4 regions of the Cellulosimicrobium sp. JZ28 genome follow, and region 1 is predicted to be linked to each of the others. Evidence: riboswitches for the same ligand, from Rfam matches in the RefSeq annotation. Region 1 holds a riboswitch; each other region holds the start of a gene.
The links. A riboswitch is a leader RNA that binds a small molecule or an ion and turns the genes downstream of it on or off. The one in region 1 is predicted to bind S-adenosylmethionine.

Region 1 (3,844 bases):
TCGAGCTGGACCCAGGGCGCCCCCGCGGCGGCGAGCGCGCGCAGCAGGTCGGCGTAGGCGGCGACGACGTCGTCCAGGCGGTCGAGCGGCGAGTACCCCGCGGGCGCGTCGTCGGCGGCCTTGGACAGCGCGAGGAACGTCACGGGCCCGACGACGACGGGCCGCGTCACGACGCCGGCCTCCTTCGCCTCGACGAACTCGCGCACGACGCGGTCGTCGACGAAGCGGATCGGGGTGTCCGGGCCGATCTCGGGGACCAGGTAGTGGTAGTTGGTGTCGAACCACTTGGTCATCTCGAGCGGGGCGTCGTCCCCCTGGCCGCGCGCCACGGTGAAGTAGCCCGCGAGGTCGAGGCGGCCCGCGTCGTCGGGCCCGGTGCCGAGGAGCGACGCGAACCGCGACGGGACCGCCCCGAGGGAGGCGGTGACGTCGAGCACCTGGTCGTAGAAGGAGAACGAGCCGGGGACCGAGGCGTCGTCGGCGCCGAGGCCGAGGTCGACGAGCCGGCGGACGGCCGCGAGGCGCAGCTCGCGGGCCGTGGCCTCGAGCTCGTCGGCCGACGTCTTGCCGGCCCAGAACGCCTCGACGGCCTTCTTGAGCTCGCGGCGGCGCCCGATGCGCGGGTAGCCGAGCACGGTGCCGGCGGGGAAACCGACCGGGTTCTGGGTAGGGGAGGGTACGGAAGTGGCCATGATCGAAACCTCTTGCTGGTCCGGAGGACCGGTCAGACGGGCGCGCCGTGCGTGGCGGCGCTCGTCGTGGGCAGGGAGGTGCCGGTGACCCACGGCCCGCTGGCCAGGTCCGGGACGAGCGGGGCGGCGGCGGCGCTGGCGCCGCCCCCGGTCCCGACCGACCCGCCGCCGAGGTGGACACCCTCGAGCAGGTCAAGAGCGGCGCGGTGCTTGTTGAACGTGTACACGTGCAGACCGGGCGTGCCCGCGTCGAGGACGCGCTGCGCGAGGTCGACCGAGTACGCGATCCCGTAGGCGTGCTGCGCCTCCGGGTCGGGCAGGGCGTCGAGCGCGTCCAGCAGGTGCTGGGGCGCGCGCACGCCCGTGAGCTCCTCGACGCGACGGAGCCGCGCGGGCTCCGTCGTGGGCAGCAGCCCGGCGAGGATGGGGATCGTCACGCCGGCCGCGCGGGCCTCGGCGACGAAGTCGGTGTACGACGACGCGTCGTAGAAGAGCTGCGTGATCGCGAAACTCGCGCCGGCCTGCTGCTTCTGCCAGAGGCGTCGCACCTCCTGGGTGCGCGTCGTGCCGGCGGCGGGGTTGCCGTCGCAGAACGTCGCGACGGCGATCGTCAGCGGCCGGGCCGCGCCGCGCAGCGCGACGGCCGGGTCGGACGCGCAGCGCGACGCCTCGACCTCACGCAGCAGGGCGACGAGCTCGGTCGACGACCGGACGCCGTCCGGCGCGGGCTGCCAGTCCGGCTGGTCGCGCGGCGGGTCGCCCCGCAGGGCGAGGAAGCTCCGCACGCCCTCGTCGAGGAAGTCGGTGATGACCGACTCCACGTCCTCGCGCGACGCCCCGACGCACGTGAGGTGCGCGATCGGCAGCACGGGCGTGCCCTGGAGCAGGCGTCCGACGACCTGGCGCGCGGTCGCGCGGTCGGTGCCCGCGGCGCCGTACGTCACGGACACGAAGTCGGGGTGCGTCGCGACGAGACGGCGTGCCGTCTCCCAGAACTTCGGGGCCGCGTCCGGTCGGCGCGGGGGCATGAGCTCGAACGACACCGTCGGCCGCGGACGGCCCGGACGGTGCGCGAAGGATGCCTCTGAGGTCATGCGTCACTCCATCGACCCTGGCGTTAGCACCTTTGTCCTCGGGAGGCTTCCGTCGGCGGGTTGCTGCGGTGTCGTCGAGCCAGGACTCTCGACCGCTCTGGATGGTTGCCACGATCCTACGACCCATCCGACATGCGGTCGAGAGCGCCCGCCAGGTGAGATGCGGAGGGTCGTCGGAGCTCCCGGTGCGACGAGTCTCAGGCTCGACGGCGCTCGGGCACGTGCAGACGGCGGAGGAACCGGTCGGTGCGCAGCGGCGGGCCGCGCCGGTCGAGGAGCGACACGACGACGACGGTCGCCGTCGCGAGCGGGATGGTCCAGGCGGCGGGCTGGGCGAGCAGGGCGCGCACGACGCCGGGGACGCCGTCGGCCGTGCTGCCGGACGGGCTCCCGTACCCCGCGGCGACGAGCGCGGACGACGCGAGCAGCGCCGTCGCGCACAGGACGGCGCCCACGACCATGCCCGCCACCGCGCCGCGCGCGGTGAGGCCGCGCCACCACACGCCGAGCAGGATCACCGGGGACAGGGCCGACGCGGCGAAGACGAACACCGTCCCGACGCTTGTCACGAGGCCCTGCGGGATGGTGACGAGCGCGAACGCGAGCGGGATGAGCGTGCACGCGACCGCCGACCAGCGGAAGGACCGCACGGTGCCGCCGAACAGGTCCTGGCTCACGACGCCCGCCAGCGCCACCACGAGCCCCGACGACGTCCCGAGGAATGCCGCGAACGCCCCGGCGACGACGAGCGCGGCGAGCAGCTCGCCGCCGAGCCCGGGCACGAGGCGGGTCGGCAGCGTGAGGACGACCGTGTCCGCGACCCCGGGCGCCGCGAGGTCGGGCGCGACGACCCGCGCCACGAGCCCGAGCGTGCTCGACACCATGTAGAACACGCTGATCATGACGAGCACGACGACGGTCGTGCGGCGGGCCGAGCCGCCGTCGGGCGAGGTGTAGAAGCGCACGAGGACGTGCGGCAGGCCGGTCGTGCCGAGCAGGAGGGCGAGCAGGAGCGAGACGGTCGCGTACGCGTCGAGGCCGCCCGGCCCGGCCTCGTGGGGGAACACGGCGCCGGGGTCGAACGTGACGACGGCGCCGCCGGGCTCGAACGCCCCGCCGAGCGCCATGAGCACGAAGACGAGCGGCACCGCGAGCGCGGTGAGCTTGACCCAGAACTGGAACGCCTGGACGAACGTGATGGAGCGCATCCCGCCCGCGGCGACGACGGCGCTCACCACGACCGCGATCCCCACCGAGCCGACCCACGGCGGCACCGCGGCCACGCTCGTGATGACGAGCGCCGCCCCGTGGAGCTGCGGCACCACGTAGAGCCACCCGATGACCAGCACGAGCACGCTCGTCACGCGGCGCGCGACCACGGAGTCGAGCCGGGCGTGCACGAAGTCGGGGATCGTGTACGCGCCGCTGCGCCGCAGGGGGCCCGCGACGAACAGCAGGACGAGCAGGTAGCCCGCCGCGTACCCCACGGGGAACCAGAACGCCTCCGCGCCGGACAGCAGCACGAGACCCGAGAGCCCGAGGAACGTGCCCGCGGACAGGTACTCGCCGCTGATCGCCGACGCGTTCCAGACCGGCCGCACGGTGCGCGACGCGACGAAGAAGTCGCTCGTGGTGCGCGAGATCCGCAGGCCGTAGAACCCGATGAGCCCGGTCGCGAGCAGGAGCAGCGCGATCGCGACGAGGGGCAGCGCGCTGGTCACGGCGCACCGCCGTCGTCGGGGCCGGGCTCGTCGGGCCCGCCCGCGCCCTCGGCGAGCGCGCGGTACCGGCGCTCGTTGCGCGCCGCCGCGACCGCGAACACGACCGCGAACGCGACGATCACCGGGTAGAACCCGTACGCGTGCACGAGCCACGGCAGCGGCACGCCGAGCAGCACGACGTCGTCCAGCGCGGGCACGCCGCTCATCGTCACCGTGAGCAGCGTGACGACTGCGAGGAACGACGCCACGCACGCCAGCCCGAGCCGGAGCTGGGCCCGCACGAGCCCGCGCGTGTAGGCGGTCGCGGCGTCGTCCGGCTCGCCGGTCCGCGCCGTGC
Region 2 (3,844 bases), 830 kb from region 1:
CCGCCCACCCTGCCTCGCGGGGCCGGGGAGACCTAGACTGGAGAGGTCCTGTGGGTCTCCCCGCGCAGAGGTCGGCTCCGATGTCGTGGCTGCTCATGATCTGGTGCGCGACGGCGTGCACGGCCGCCGCCGCGTGGTGGGTGCTGCGCCGGGCCGGGCGGCCTCCGAGCCACCGGGCGGGCGCGGGCCGTCGTGCCGCCGCGGCGCCGGACCCGCTGACGACGCTCGCGCTCCAGGTGCGGCTCACCGCGCTCGCCGCGGAGCTCCGGCGCATCGAGGCCGACCCGGACGTCTACGCGCGCGCCCACCACTACCTCGCGGTCCAGGGCGCCTACGACGCGCTGCTGCGCGAGGCCTGTCGGCTCACGGGGCTCCCGGTCGCGGACGCGCCCCTGCGCGCGGGCTTCCGCACCGGCGACGACGAGCGGTTCCGGGAGGAGCTCGAGCTCAGCGCGCGCGGCTGGAGCTGGTGACGGACCACCCGTGAGGGGCGGCACGGGACGGGCGAGGGGCCCGACGGCGGGACCTCCGCCGTCGGGCCCCTCGCCCGTCCGTGCGCTCAGAGCGCGGAGTGGTCGCCGATCCGGTGGTAGGTGCGGTCGTGGTAGACGAGCGGCGACGCCGCCGCCTCCCGCGACGCCCCGGGCGCGGCGCCGACGCTCGACGCGAGCGCGCGCAGCGAGACGAGGTAGGAGTCGCCCACCGGGGTGCGCTGGACGACCCGCCCGCGCACCCACGACAGCGCGCCGTCGATCACGGGTTCGCCCGTCGGCAGGCGCGACCAGCCGCCGTCCGCGAACCGGTCGATGCCGCTCGTCGCGAACCGGGCCGAGACGTCGTCCTGGTGGTCCGCGAGGAAGCTCACGGTCAGCGTGCGCGCCGTCGAGACCGCGGGCCACGACGACGACGTGGACGCGAGCGAGAACGCGAGCAGCGGGGGCGCGGCCGAGACGGAGATGACCGACGTCGCGGTGAAGCCGACGAGGCGGTCGCCGTGCTCGAGCGCGACGACGGCGACGCCCGCGGGGTGGCCGCGGAACACGGCCTTGTACTCGTCGGGGGAGAGCTGGGGCTCGTCCTGCTCGGCCAGGAGGGCCTCCAGGTGGGTGAGCTCGGCGGTCATCGGGCCACCCCCGCGAACGCGTCGGCGACGGCTGCGTCGGTGCGGGCCGACGGGCGGTCCTCCGCCGGGGGAGCTGCGCCGTGGCGCGGCGCAGGGCGTCGCCCTCGCGCGCGAGCCACGCGTCCACGACCGGTCCCAGGTCCGCGAGCTGCGGCTCGGTGACCGTGAGCGACCGGGTCGGGACGACGGCGCCGAGCTCGACGAGCACGGGTCGCAGGTGCACCTCCCCGACGAGCGCGTGCGCCGGGTTCCCGGACACGACGAGCGGGACCACGACGACGCCCGCGAGCCCGTCGGGGCCGTAGAGGTCGAGGAAGGCCTTCAGCAGCCCGGTGTAGGACGCCTTGTAGACCGGCGTCGCCACGACGGCGACGGTCGCCCGGGCGAGCTGCTCACGGGCGGCGTCGGCCGCCGGATGGTCGGCGGCGAGCACCTCGCCGGCGAGCGACGCCAGGTCGACCGTGGCGACGTCGTCCGCGCCGAGGAGGTCGGCGACGCGGCGCGCGACCGTCTCGGCGGCGCCGAGCGTGCGCGAGCCGGGCCGCGGGTTGCCCGAGACGGCGAGCACCGTCGGGTGGGTGGGGTGGTGGGTCATGTGCACCTCGCAGTAGTCGTCGATCACGCTTGCCGTGCGGGCCGTCCTCGCCGGTGGCGGGGCAGGCCGGGCCCGGCCTGGTCATCTCCCGGAGCACCCCGCCGTGACAGGGGGTTGCCGGCCAGCGAGCCGGGGCTTGGCGCTGGCGCTCGTGACCTGGGGACGGGTATAGCAACCGCCCCGAGAAACTGCACCAGATCGGTAGGGTTTCTCAGTGGGTGGACGGATGTGTCGTCGTCGGTGACTCCTGTGCCGCCCCGTGCGGTCGCTCCTGCGCTGCGGCCGCCCGTGCCGGTGCGCGCGGAGTGAGACGGTGTGACGGGAGCTTCTGGCACAGGCGTACCGTCAGCAGGAGTTCCGCCCGCGTCAGACGAGGAGTACCCATGGACAGCCGACTGCAGTCCGTCTACGACGAGGTCCTGCGTCGCAACCCCGGCGAGGCCGAGTTCCACCAGGCCGTGCGCGAGGTCTTCGACTCGCTCGGCCCCGTGCTGCGCAAGCACCCGCGCTACGTCGAGGCCGCCGTCCTCGAGCGCGTGTGCGAGCCGGAGCGCCAGATCATCTTCCGGGTCCCGTGGGTGGACGACACCGGGCGCGTGCAGATCAACCGCGGCTTCCGCGTCGAGTTCAACTCCGCGCTCGGCCCGTACAAGGGCGGCCTGCGGTTCCACCCGTCGGTCTACCTCGGCATCGTGAAGTTCCTCGGCTTCGAGCAGATCTTCAAGAACTCGCTCACGGGCATGCCCATCGGCGGCGGCAAGGGCGGCTCCGACTTCGACCCGCGCGGGCGGTCCGACGGCGAGGTCATGCGGTTCTGCCAGTCGTTCATGACGGAGCTCTACCGGCACATCGGCGAGAACACGGACGTCCCCGCGGGCGACATCGGCGTGGGCGGCCGCGAGATCGGCTACCTCTTCGGGCAGTACAAGCGCATCACCAACCGGTACGAGTCCGGCGTCCTCACGGGCAAGGGCATCTCGTGGGGCGGCTCGCTCGTCCGCACGGAGGCCACGGGCTACGGCACGGTCCTCTTCGCGCAGAACATGCTGGAGACGCGCGGGCAGGAGCTCGACGGGCGCCGCGTCGTCGTCTCGGGCTCGGGCAACGTCGCGATCTACGCGACGGCCAAGGCGCAGCAGCTCGGCGCGAACGTGGTCGCGTTCTCCGACTCGTCGGGGTACGTCGTCGACGAGGCCGGGGTCGACCTCGAGCTCCTGCGCCAGATCAAGGAGGTCGAGCGCGGGCGCGTCGCCGACTACGCCGCGCGCCGCCCCGGGGCCCGCGTCGTCACCGACGGGTCCATCTGGGACGTGCCGTGCGACGTCGCGCTCCCGTGCGCGACGCAGAACGAGCTCGACGAGGCGGCGGCCAAGCAGCTCGTCGCGAACGGCGTCGTCGCGGTCGCGGAGGGCGCCAACATGCCCACGACGCCGAGCGCCGTCGCGCTGCTCCAGGAGGCGGGCGTCCTCTTCGCGCCGGGCAAGGCAGCCAACGCGGGCGGCGTCGCGACGTCGGCCCTCGAGATGCAGCAGAACGCGTCGCGCGACGCGTGGTCCTTCGAGTACACGGAGGACCGCCTCGCGCAGATCATGGCGGGCATCCACGACCGCTGCGTCGAGACGGCCGACGAGTACGGCACGCCCGGCAACTACGTGCTCGGCGCCAACATCGCGGGCTTCACCAAGGTCGCCGACGCGATCCTCGCGCTCGGCGTCATCTGACCCGAGCCGCACGACGACGGCCGTCGGTGCCCCGCGCGGAGCGGTGGCATCGGCGGCCGTCGTGCGCCCGTGAAAAGCCCTCCGGCCGAGAAGGGTCGGGCGCCTAGGGTGGCCGGATGGCGGCGGTCAGGCAGGTCCAGGTCACGTTCGACTGCGCGCAGCCACGGCGCGTCGCCCGGTTCTGGTGCGAGGTGCTGGGCTACGTCCCGGCGCCGCCCCCGGAGGGCTTCAGCACCTGGGACGACGCCGAGGCCTCCCTCCCGGCCACAGAGCGGGACGCGTGGTCCGCGTGCAGCGACCCCACCGGGGCCGGTCCGCGCCTGTACTTCCAGCGTGTCCCCGAGGGCAAGGTCGTCAAGAACCGCGTGCACCTCGACGTGCGTGCCGGCACCGGGCTCGTGGGTG
Region 3 (3,844 bases), 810 kb from region 1:
CGTCGTCGTCCCACGAGTCCCACAGGGCGCGCGCGACCTCGACGACCTCGGCCGCCCGCGCGTACCGCTCGGGGTAGGGCAGGTACCCGCCGCGGCGGAAGTTGGCGCCCGTGAAGGCGTCGGGGCTCGTCACGAGGTTCCACGCCGCGCGGCCCTCGGAGAGCAGGTCGAGGGTCGCGAACTGCTTCGCGAGCTCCCACGGCTCGTTGAACGTCGTGTTGATCGTGCCCGCGAGGCCGAGCCGCTCCGTGACGGCGGCGAGCGCGGCGAGGACGGGCAGCGTGTCGGGGCGGCCGACGACGTCGAGGTCGTGGATGCGGCCCTTGTGCTCGCGCAGGCGCAGGCCCTCGGCGAGGAAGAAGAAGTCGAGCCTCGCGTCCTCGGCGCGGCGCGCGAGGTGCTCGAACGACGCGAAGTCGATCTGGCTGCGCGAGCGGGGGTCGCTCCACACGGTGGTGTTGTTGACGCCCGGGAAGTGGGCGCCGAGGTGGATCTGCTTGCGGGGTCGGGTGCTCATGTCGGGTCCGTCCGGGCTCAGGCGATCGCCGCGTAGCGGTTCGCGGGGTGCGGGAGGCCGAGCGTGTCGCGCAGCGTCGTGCCCGGGTACGCGGTGCGGAACAGCCCCACGCCCTGGAGCAGCGGCACGACCCCGTCGACGATCGCGTCGAGGTCCGTGCTCAGCGACGACGGCCGCAGCAGGAAGCCGTCGGCGGCACCGGCGTGCGCCCACTCCTCGACCGTCGCCGCGAGGTCGCGCGCCGTGCCGACGTGCGTCAGCGAGTCGGTGTCCCACGAGACGCCCTCGAGGTCCTCGAGCAGGTCGAGGCGGGCCTGCGCGCTCGCGCGCGTGTCCCCGACGACGACGTACGCGTCCACGAGGACCCGCAGCCCGTCGGGGTCGCGGCCGGCGTCCGCGGCGGCGTCGCGCACCTGCGCCCGCAGCGCGACCGCCTCGTCCCGCGTCGCCGCGCGGACCCGCACGACGTCGGCCCGCCGGGCCGCGAGGTCGAGCGACGCCGGCGTGCTCGCCCGCACGACGACGGGCGGCTGGCCCTGCGGCGGGCGCGGCGTGATCGACGGCCCCTTGACCGCGAACCGGATGCCCTCGTGGTCGACGTAGTGCAGCTTCTCGCGGTCCACGAACCGGCCCGTCGCGACGTCGCGGATCTCGGCGTCGTCCTCCCACGAGTCCCAGAGCCGCGTGACGACCTCGACCGCCTCGTCGGCCTCGGCCACGGCGTCGGGCTCGTCCTGGGCGCCCTTGCGCCCGAAGGCCGCGGCCTCGGCCGGGGTCGTGGACCACCCGACCTGCCATCCCGCGCGGCCGGAGCTCACATGGTCGATCGTCGCGACCGCCTTGGAGACGTGGAACGGCTCGGTGTGCGTGGTGGTGACGGTCGGGACGAGGCCGATGCCCGCGCTGCGCGGCGCGAGGCGGGACGCGACGAGCGCGGCGTCGAGCCGGCCGCGCACGGACCCGTTGCGGCCCGGCTGGAGGGTGAACGCGTCGTCGAGCGTGACGAGGTCGAGCAGGCCGCGCTGGGCGGTGGCCACGAGCTCGACGAGGCGCTTGGCGTCGAACAGGCGCTGGGCCTGGGAGCCCACGGTCCGCCAGGCGGCGGGGTGCGCACCGGCGTCGGTGAGGTCGACGCCCAGGTGGACGGTGCGGGCGGGGCGGGGGTCGGGCATCGCGAGGATCCGTTCTGGGACAGGCGCCGGCCGCGCGCTCAGGGCGCGGCGGGGTGCCGGGGGTGGGCAGGGTCGCCCCGCCGCGGGACGGCAGGGCGGGGCCGGGGAGGCCGGAGGGAGGCCCGTCAGGGCGTGCGCGCGAGGGCGCGCGGCGTCAGGAGCGGGGCGTCGTCAGCGACAACAGGTGACGCGCGCGGGGGCGCCGACCGGACAGGAGACGGCGGCCGCAGCGTTGACCGGACAGGGGCACGTCGGCGCGTGCGGGGTGCTCACCGCGGTGCTCGACTCTCGCCGGTCCATCGTCCGTCTCCTTCGTGCCCGTCTCCGGGCGCCGCGTGTTGCCCCGCACCGCGCAGGTCGCGCGACGCGGGACCTGGTCCTCACCCGGGGCACCCCGCCGCGCGGGAGGGTTGCCGTCCGACGAGCCGGGGCTTCGCGTCGGAGCTCATGACCATGTCCTGTGCCGGGGTCCGTGGACCTCGGTTGCCGGGAACCTACGAGCGGTCGGAGAGGGTGTCAACGCACCGCCGGGACCTTCCCACATACTGGACTCGATCGGTCAACTTTGAGCGGCAGAGGCCCTCGTTTGCACCGAGTGCATCGATGCACCTAGTGTCAAGAGGTGCCTCTCCTCCCCGGACCCGAGCGCCCGACCGCGCCCGCGACGCACGCCGTGACCCCGGACGCGCCGAGCGCGGACGTCCCCGGCCCGGACGCCGCGGCTCCGGACCGTCGCGCAGCCCTGCGCGCGCGCCACCGCCGCGCGATCGTCGCCGCCGCCGCGTCGCTCATGGAGGAGAAGGGCGGCGCGCGCTTCACCGTCGACGAGCTCGCGGCCCGCGCCGACGTCGCGCGCCGCACGATCTTCAACCACTTCGCGTCGCTCGACGACGTCGTCGTCGAGGTCTGCGAGGACGTGCTGGGCACCGTCGTCGAGACGCTCGGGGCGAGCGCGGCCGAGCCGGGCACCGACCGCCCCACGCCCCTCGACGACGTCACCGCGGCGCTGCGCGGCACGGACCTCGTCGGCCCCATGGCCTACCTCACGCGCGCCCTCGGCGGTACCGCGACCGAGCCCACGCCGCGCGTCACGACGATGGTCGTGCGCACCTTCACCCACCTCGCCGAGCGCCTCGTCGCGGCGACCACGCGCCGGCACCCGGACGTCGACCCGCTCGAGATCGAGATGCTCGTGGGCGCGCTCATGGCCGGGGTCCTCGTCATCCAGCGGCGCTGGTGGGCCGAGACCGGCGCCGCCGACGACGACGCCTCGCGCGCGGTGTGGTCGGGCCTGCTCGACCGCCTCGTCGAACGGATCCGCGCCGGCTGGGCGGACCCCGCCTGACGCGAGCCGCACCCTCCCCGCGACCACCTCTCCCGCAGCATCACCCCGCCACCCCGGGCACACCCGCCACCGGACTCCCACCGAAGGACCCTCATGGCTGAACTCCTCTACCGCCTCGGCCGCGCGTGCGCGCGCCGCGCGCGGACCGTCCTCGCCGCGTGGCTCGCGGTGCTCGTGCTCGCCGGGGCGGCGTTCGTCGCGTTCGGCGGCACGCTCGCCAGCAGCTTCTCGATCCCCGGCACCCCGACCGCCGACGTCACCGAGCGCCTCCAGACCGCGCTGCCCGAGGCGTCGGGCGGGAGCGGCACGATCGTCTTCGCGACGGACGACGGCGCCCCGTTCACGCCCGAGCAGGAGGCGGCGATCGCGGACCGCTTCGCCGCGGCGGAGGAAGTCGACGGCGTCGCGTCGGTCGTCGACCCGTTCGCGACGCAGGAGGAGCTCGCCGACCAGCGGAAGCAGATCGACGACGGCCGCACCCAGATCGCCGCGGGACGCGAGCAGATCGAGGACGGCCGCGCGCAGCTCGCCGCCGCGCAGGAGCAGGTCGACGCCGCGCGGGCCCAGCTCGACGCCGGCCAGGCCCAGCTCGACGCCGCACGTGCCCAGGCGGAGGCCGCGGGCGCGCTGGAGCAGGCCGCGCCGCAGCTCGACGCGCAGCAGGCCGAGATCGACGCGGGCCGTGCCACACTCGAGTCGCAGGCCACGACGCTCGACCAGCAGGTCACCGCGCTGGAGGACCAGAGCGCGACGCTCGAGGAGCAGTCCGCGCAGCTCGAGCTCTCCGCTCCCCTGCTCGACATGGCGTCC
Region 4 (3,844 bases), 780 kb from region 1:
CCCTGCCCGTCGATGTGCTTGGTCGCCGAGTAGACGACGACGTCGGCACCGAGCTCGAGCGGCCGCTGCAGCAGCGGGGTCGCGAACACGTTGTCGAGCACGACGACCGCGCCGGCGGCGTGCGCGAGCTCGCTCACGCGCCGCGCGTCGACGATGTCCTGCATGGGGTTGGACGGCGTCTCGAAGAAGACGACGTCCGCGGGGGTGGACAGCGCCTCCTCCCACTGCGACAGCACGTGGCCGTCGACGTAGTCCGTCCGCACGCCCCACTTCGCGAAGATCTCGTCGAAGATGACGAGGCTCGACCCGAAGAGCGCGCGCGCCGCGACGATGCGCGACCCGGACCGCACCAGCGCGGCGAGCGCCGTGAACACGGCGGACATGCCGGACGCCGTCGCGTAGCACGCCTCCGCGCCCTCCAGGAGGCGCAGGCGCTCCTCGAACGTGTGCACGGTCGGGTTGCCGTAGCGCGAGTAGACGAACCGGTCGAGCTCCCCCTTGAACGCGGCCTCGGCGTCGGCCGCGCGGTCGTACGTGTAGCCCTGCGTGAGGAACAGCGCCTCGGACGTCTCCTGGAACTCGGTGCGCGCGTGGCCGCCGCGCACGGCGAGCGTCGCGGGGCGGGCGCTCGCGGGCAGGGGCTTGCGGCCGGAGCCGCCGGGCACGCTCCCGGGCACGACCGCGCTCACCGGGCGGCCTCGTCGAACGTCGTGGTGGGCAGCCCGCGGACCTTCCAGCCCTCGACGTCCCGCAGGCCCGAGAACCCCTGGGCGCCCTCGAAGCCCTCGAGCACGTTGTACGACGGCCCGAGCCCGGCGGCCGTGGCCGCGCGCGCCGCGCCGATCGACCGCTGGCCCGAGCGGCACAGGAACACGACAGGACGCTCGTCGCCGGGGGTCAGGCCCGCCTCGACGAGCCGGTCGAGGAACCGCGGGTTGGGGCCCGCCGGGGTCACCCACTCGTCGAACAGGACGTCGCGGCCGAGCTCCGTGGCGTCGGGCACGCCGATGGTGCGCCACTCGCCCTCGGTGCGGACGTCCACGAGCACGGCGCGCTCGTCGTGCGCGAGCAGGTCCCACGCCTGCTGCGGGGTGAGGTCGCCGGCGTAGCCGACGGCGGGACGTGCCTCGGGGGGTGCCGGCCGGGGTGCCGACGCCTGCTGGGACTGGTCGCTCATGAGAGTCCTCCTCCATCGATCGTGGCAGTAGCACCCTGCGCCCGGCCGCCGAGGCGGTCCGGGGGGTTGCTGCGGCGTCGACGTGCCACGTCACTCGGCCGCTCCGGATGGTTGGCTCGGATCGTACGCCACGCGTCCGACGTGCGGAACGCCCGTCTCGGGGAGCGGCCCGGGGTGGAGGTGCCCGACGCCGCGTGGCTCCGACGCGCGGGCCTATGACGCGGAGCGCCGCGTCCCGCCATCCGAGACGCCGTGACCACCGGTTGACACGCCACCGTCCGCGCGGACATCCTGGTCCGCAGGTCATGAGTGCCAGCGCGAAACCCCGGTTTGCTGGCCGGCAACCCTCCTCTCGCGGCGGGGTGCCCCGGGTGACGACCAGGCCGCACGCCGACCGGCGGGCGGCAAGCGCGGGGAGGTTCTCCCCGGACGACCCTGGAGGACTGTGCCATGACTGCTCTCGCGGACGTCTCGTGTCCCACCGACGCCCCGGCCCCTGACCTCGCGGCGCTCGCCGACGCGCCCGCGCTCCTGCCCGTCGTCGGCGGGGACACGCTCGTCCCGCTCGTCGACGGCCGCAGCGTGCCGTACGCGAACCTCGACGTCGCGGCCTCGGCCCCGGCGCTGCGCTCGGTCGCGGACCGCGTGACCGAGGTGCTGCCGCTCTACGCGAGCGTGCACCGCGGCGCGGGCTACCTCTCGCAGGTCTCCACGGCGCTCTACGAGGCGTCGCGCCGCACGATCGGTGCGTTCGTCGGCGCACGCGAGGACGACGTCACGGTCGTCACGCGCAACACGACCGACTCGCTCAACCTGCTCGCGGGCTGCGTCCCGGCGAACGCGGACGGCACGCCCGGGCGCGTGCTCGTCCTCGACGTCGAGCACCACGCGAACCTGCTGCCGTGGCAGCGCGCCGGCGGCGCGACGGTCCTCGCGGGCGGCGCGTCCGTCGCGGAGACGCTCTCGGGCCTGCGCACCGAGCTCGCGCGCTTCCCGTACGCGCTCGTCGCCGTGACCGGCGCCTCCAACGTCACGGGCGAGTCCCTGCCCGTCGCCGAGGTCGTCCGCGCCGCGCACGACGCCGGGGCGCGCGTCGTGCTCGACGGCGCGCAGCTCGTCCCGCACCGCGGGTTCTCGCTCGCCGCGTCGGGCGTCGACTACGTCGCGTTCTCGGGGCACAAGACCTACGCGCCGTTCGGCGCGGGGGCGCTCGTCGGGCGGCGCGACTGGCTCGACGCGGGCACCCCCTACCTCGCGGGCGGCGGCGCCGTGCGCCAGGTCGCGGTGACCGGGACGCAGTGGCAGACGGCGCCCGCACGCCACGAGGCCGGCTCGCCGAACGTGGTGGGCGCAGCGGCGCTCGCGGCGGCGTGCGACGCGCTCGCCGCGCTCGACCCGGCCGACCTGCACGCGCACGAGGCGACGCTCCGCGCGGCCCTCGTCGCAGGCCTGGAGGCCGTCCCGGGCGTCCGGGTCGTGCGCGTGTGGGACGACGCCGTCGACCCGGTCGGCGTCGTGACGTTCGCCGTCGAGGGCCACGACCCGGGCCTCGTCGCCGCCTACCTCTCGGCCGAGCACGGCATCGGCGTGCGCGACGGCCGGTTCTGCGCGCACCCGCTGCTCGCGCGCCTCGGCTACGACGCGGGCGCGATCCGCGCCTCGGTGGGCGTCGGGACGACCGGTGCGGACGTCGTGCGCCTCGTCGAGGCCGTGCGCGCGTACGTCGAGCAGGGACCGACCACCCGGTACGAGGTCGTCGACGGCTGCTGGGCCGTCGTGGACGACCCCCGCCCGGTCCCCGCGGGGTCCGGCCTGGAGGGGCTCTTCGCGACCGCGGCGGCGGGCTTCCTCGCCGACGCGGCGGGCTGCGGACCGGCCGTCTGACCGGCGTCGGCGGCCGACGCGGGAGCCTGTTCACCGGACCGTCGCCGAGCGTTGTCCACCGCGTCGCCGGACCCTCTTGGCGCGGTGTTCCGCGTGTGCTCTGATATGCGCTGTGCTGCACGACGTCGTCCTCTCGGGGCACGGTTTCCGGCTGGAACCGCTGGCCCTGGAGCACGCTGAGACGCTGGCCGGCCTCGTCGACGAGGCGATGTGGTCAGGGATGAGCATCCCCCTGCCCTACGGGGTCGCGGGGATGGCCGATCTCGTGGCCGCGACCCGCGCGGCCCCGGACCTCACGGGCTTCGTCGTGCGCGCCCTCGACCCCGACGGCGCGCCCGGCGCCGTGCTCGGCAGCACCGCGTTCCGCGACCTGTCGCTCGTCGACCGCCGCGTCGAGGTGGGCCGCACGTTCTACGCGCGCTCCACGTGGGGGAGCCTCGTCAACCCCGTGACGAAGTGGCTCCTGCTGCGCCACGCGTTCGAGACGTGGGACGTGCACCGGGTCGGCTTCCGCGTCGACACGCGCAACGAGCGCTCGCTCGGTGCGATGCGCCGTCTCGGTGCTCACGAGGAGGGCGTCATGCGCGGCCACCGCACCGCGCCCGACGGGACGCGCGCCGACTCCGTGCTGTTCTCGATCCTCGCGCCCGAGTGGCCCGGGGTCGAGGTGGGCCTCCTCGCGCGGATCACCGCCCCGCGCGTCGTCCCGGTGCTCGCCCCGGCGCCGTCGGCCGACGTCCGGCCGCTCGCCGCGTCCTGACCGTCGCGGCTCCCGCTCGTCGA

Region 2: linked by a shared signal. The riboswitch ahead of BJP59_RS00775 (NADPH-dependent FMN reductase) and the one ahead of BJP59_RS16690 (methylenetetrahydrofolate reductase) in region 1 are both predicted to bind S-adenosylmethionine.
Region 3: linked by a shared signal. The riboswitch ahead of BJP59_RS00670 (LLM class flavin-dependent oxidoreductase) and the one ahead of BJP59_RS16690 (methylenetetrahydrofolate reductase) in region 1 are both predicted to bind S-adenosylmethionine.
Region 4: linked by a shared signal. The riboswitch ahead of BJP59_RS00565 (aminotransferase class V-fold PLP-dependent enzyme) and the one ahead of BJP59_RS16690 (methylenetetrahydrofolate reductase) in region 1 are both predicted to bind S-adenosylmethionine.

Annotation. Positions count from the first base shown of each region.
Region 1 covers NZ_CP017660.1:3,725,270-3,729,113, reverse strand. The annotation lists gene metE (5-methyltetrahydropteroyltriglutamate--homocysteine S-methyltransferase) at 1-692, opposite strand, end outside; gene BJP59_RS16690 (methylenetetrahydrofolate reductase) at 725-1,786, opposite strand; SAM riboswitch class I at 1,792-1,894, opposite strand; gene BJP59_RS16685 (sodium/solute symporter) at 1,984-3,507, opposite strand; gene BJP59_RS16680 (hypothetical protein) at 3,504-3,788, opposite strand.
Region 2 covers NZ_CP017660.1:177,590-181,433, forward strand. The annotation lists gene BJP59_RS00765 (hypothetical protein) at 81-473, shown strand; gene BJP59_RS00770 (flavin reductase family protein) at 560-1,123, opposite strand; partial or broken gene BJP59_RS00775 (NADPH-dependent FMN reductase) at 1,305-1,718, opposite strand; SAM riboswitch class IV at 1,773-1,875, opposite strand; gene gdhA (NADP-specific glutamate dehydrogenase) at 2,102-3,439, shown strand; gene BJP59_RS00785 (VOC family protein) at 3,556-3,844, shown strand, end outside.
Region 3 covers NZ_CP017660.1:154,240-158,083, reverse strand. The annotation lists gene BJP59_RS00675 (NtaA/DmoA family FMN-dependent monooxygenase) at 1-517, opposite strand, end outside; gene BJP59_RS00670 (LLM class flavin-dependent oxidoreductase) at 535-1,689, opposite strand; SAM riboswitch class IV at 2,035-2,142, opposite strand; gene BJP59_RS00665 (TetR/AcrR family transcriptional regulator) at 2,312-3,034, shown strand; gene BJP59_RS00660 (MMPL family transporter) at 3,128-3,844, shown strand, end outside.
Region 4 covers NZ_CP017660.1:129,575-133,418, forward strand. The annotation lists gene BJP59_RS00555 (O-succinylhomoserine sulfhydrylase) at 1-689, opposite strand, end outside; gene BJP59_RS00560 (rhodanese-like domain-containing protein) at 686-1,177, opposite strand; SAM riboswitch class IV at 1,479-1,594, shown strand; gene BJP59_RS00565 (aminotransferase class V-fold PLP-dependent enzyme) at 1,628-3,061, shown strand; gene BJP59_RS00570 (GNAT family N-acetyltransferase) at 3,174-3,821, shown strand.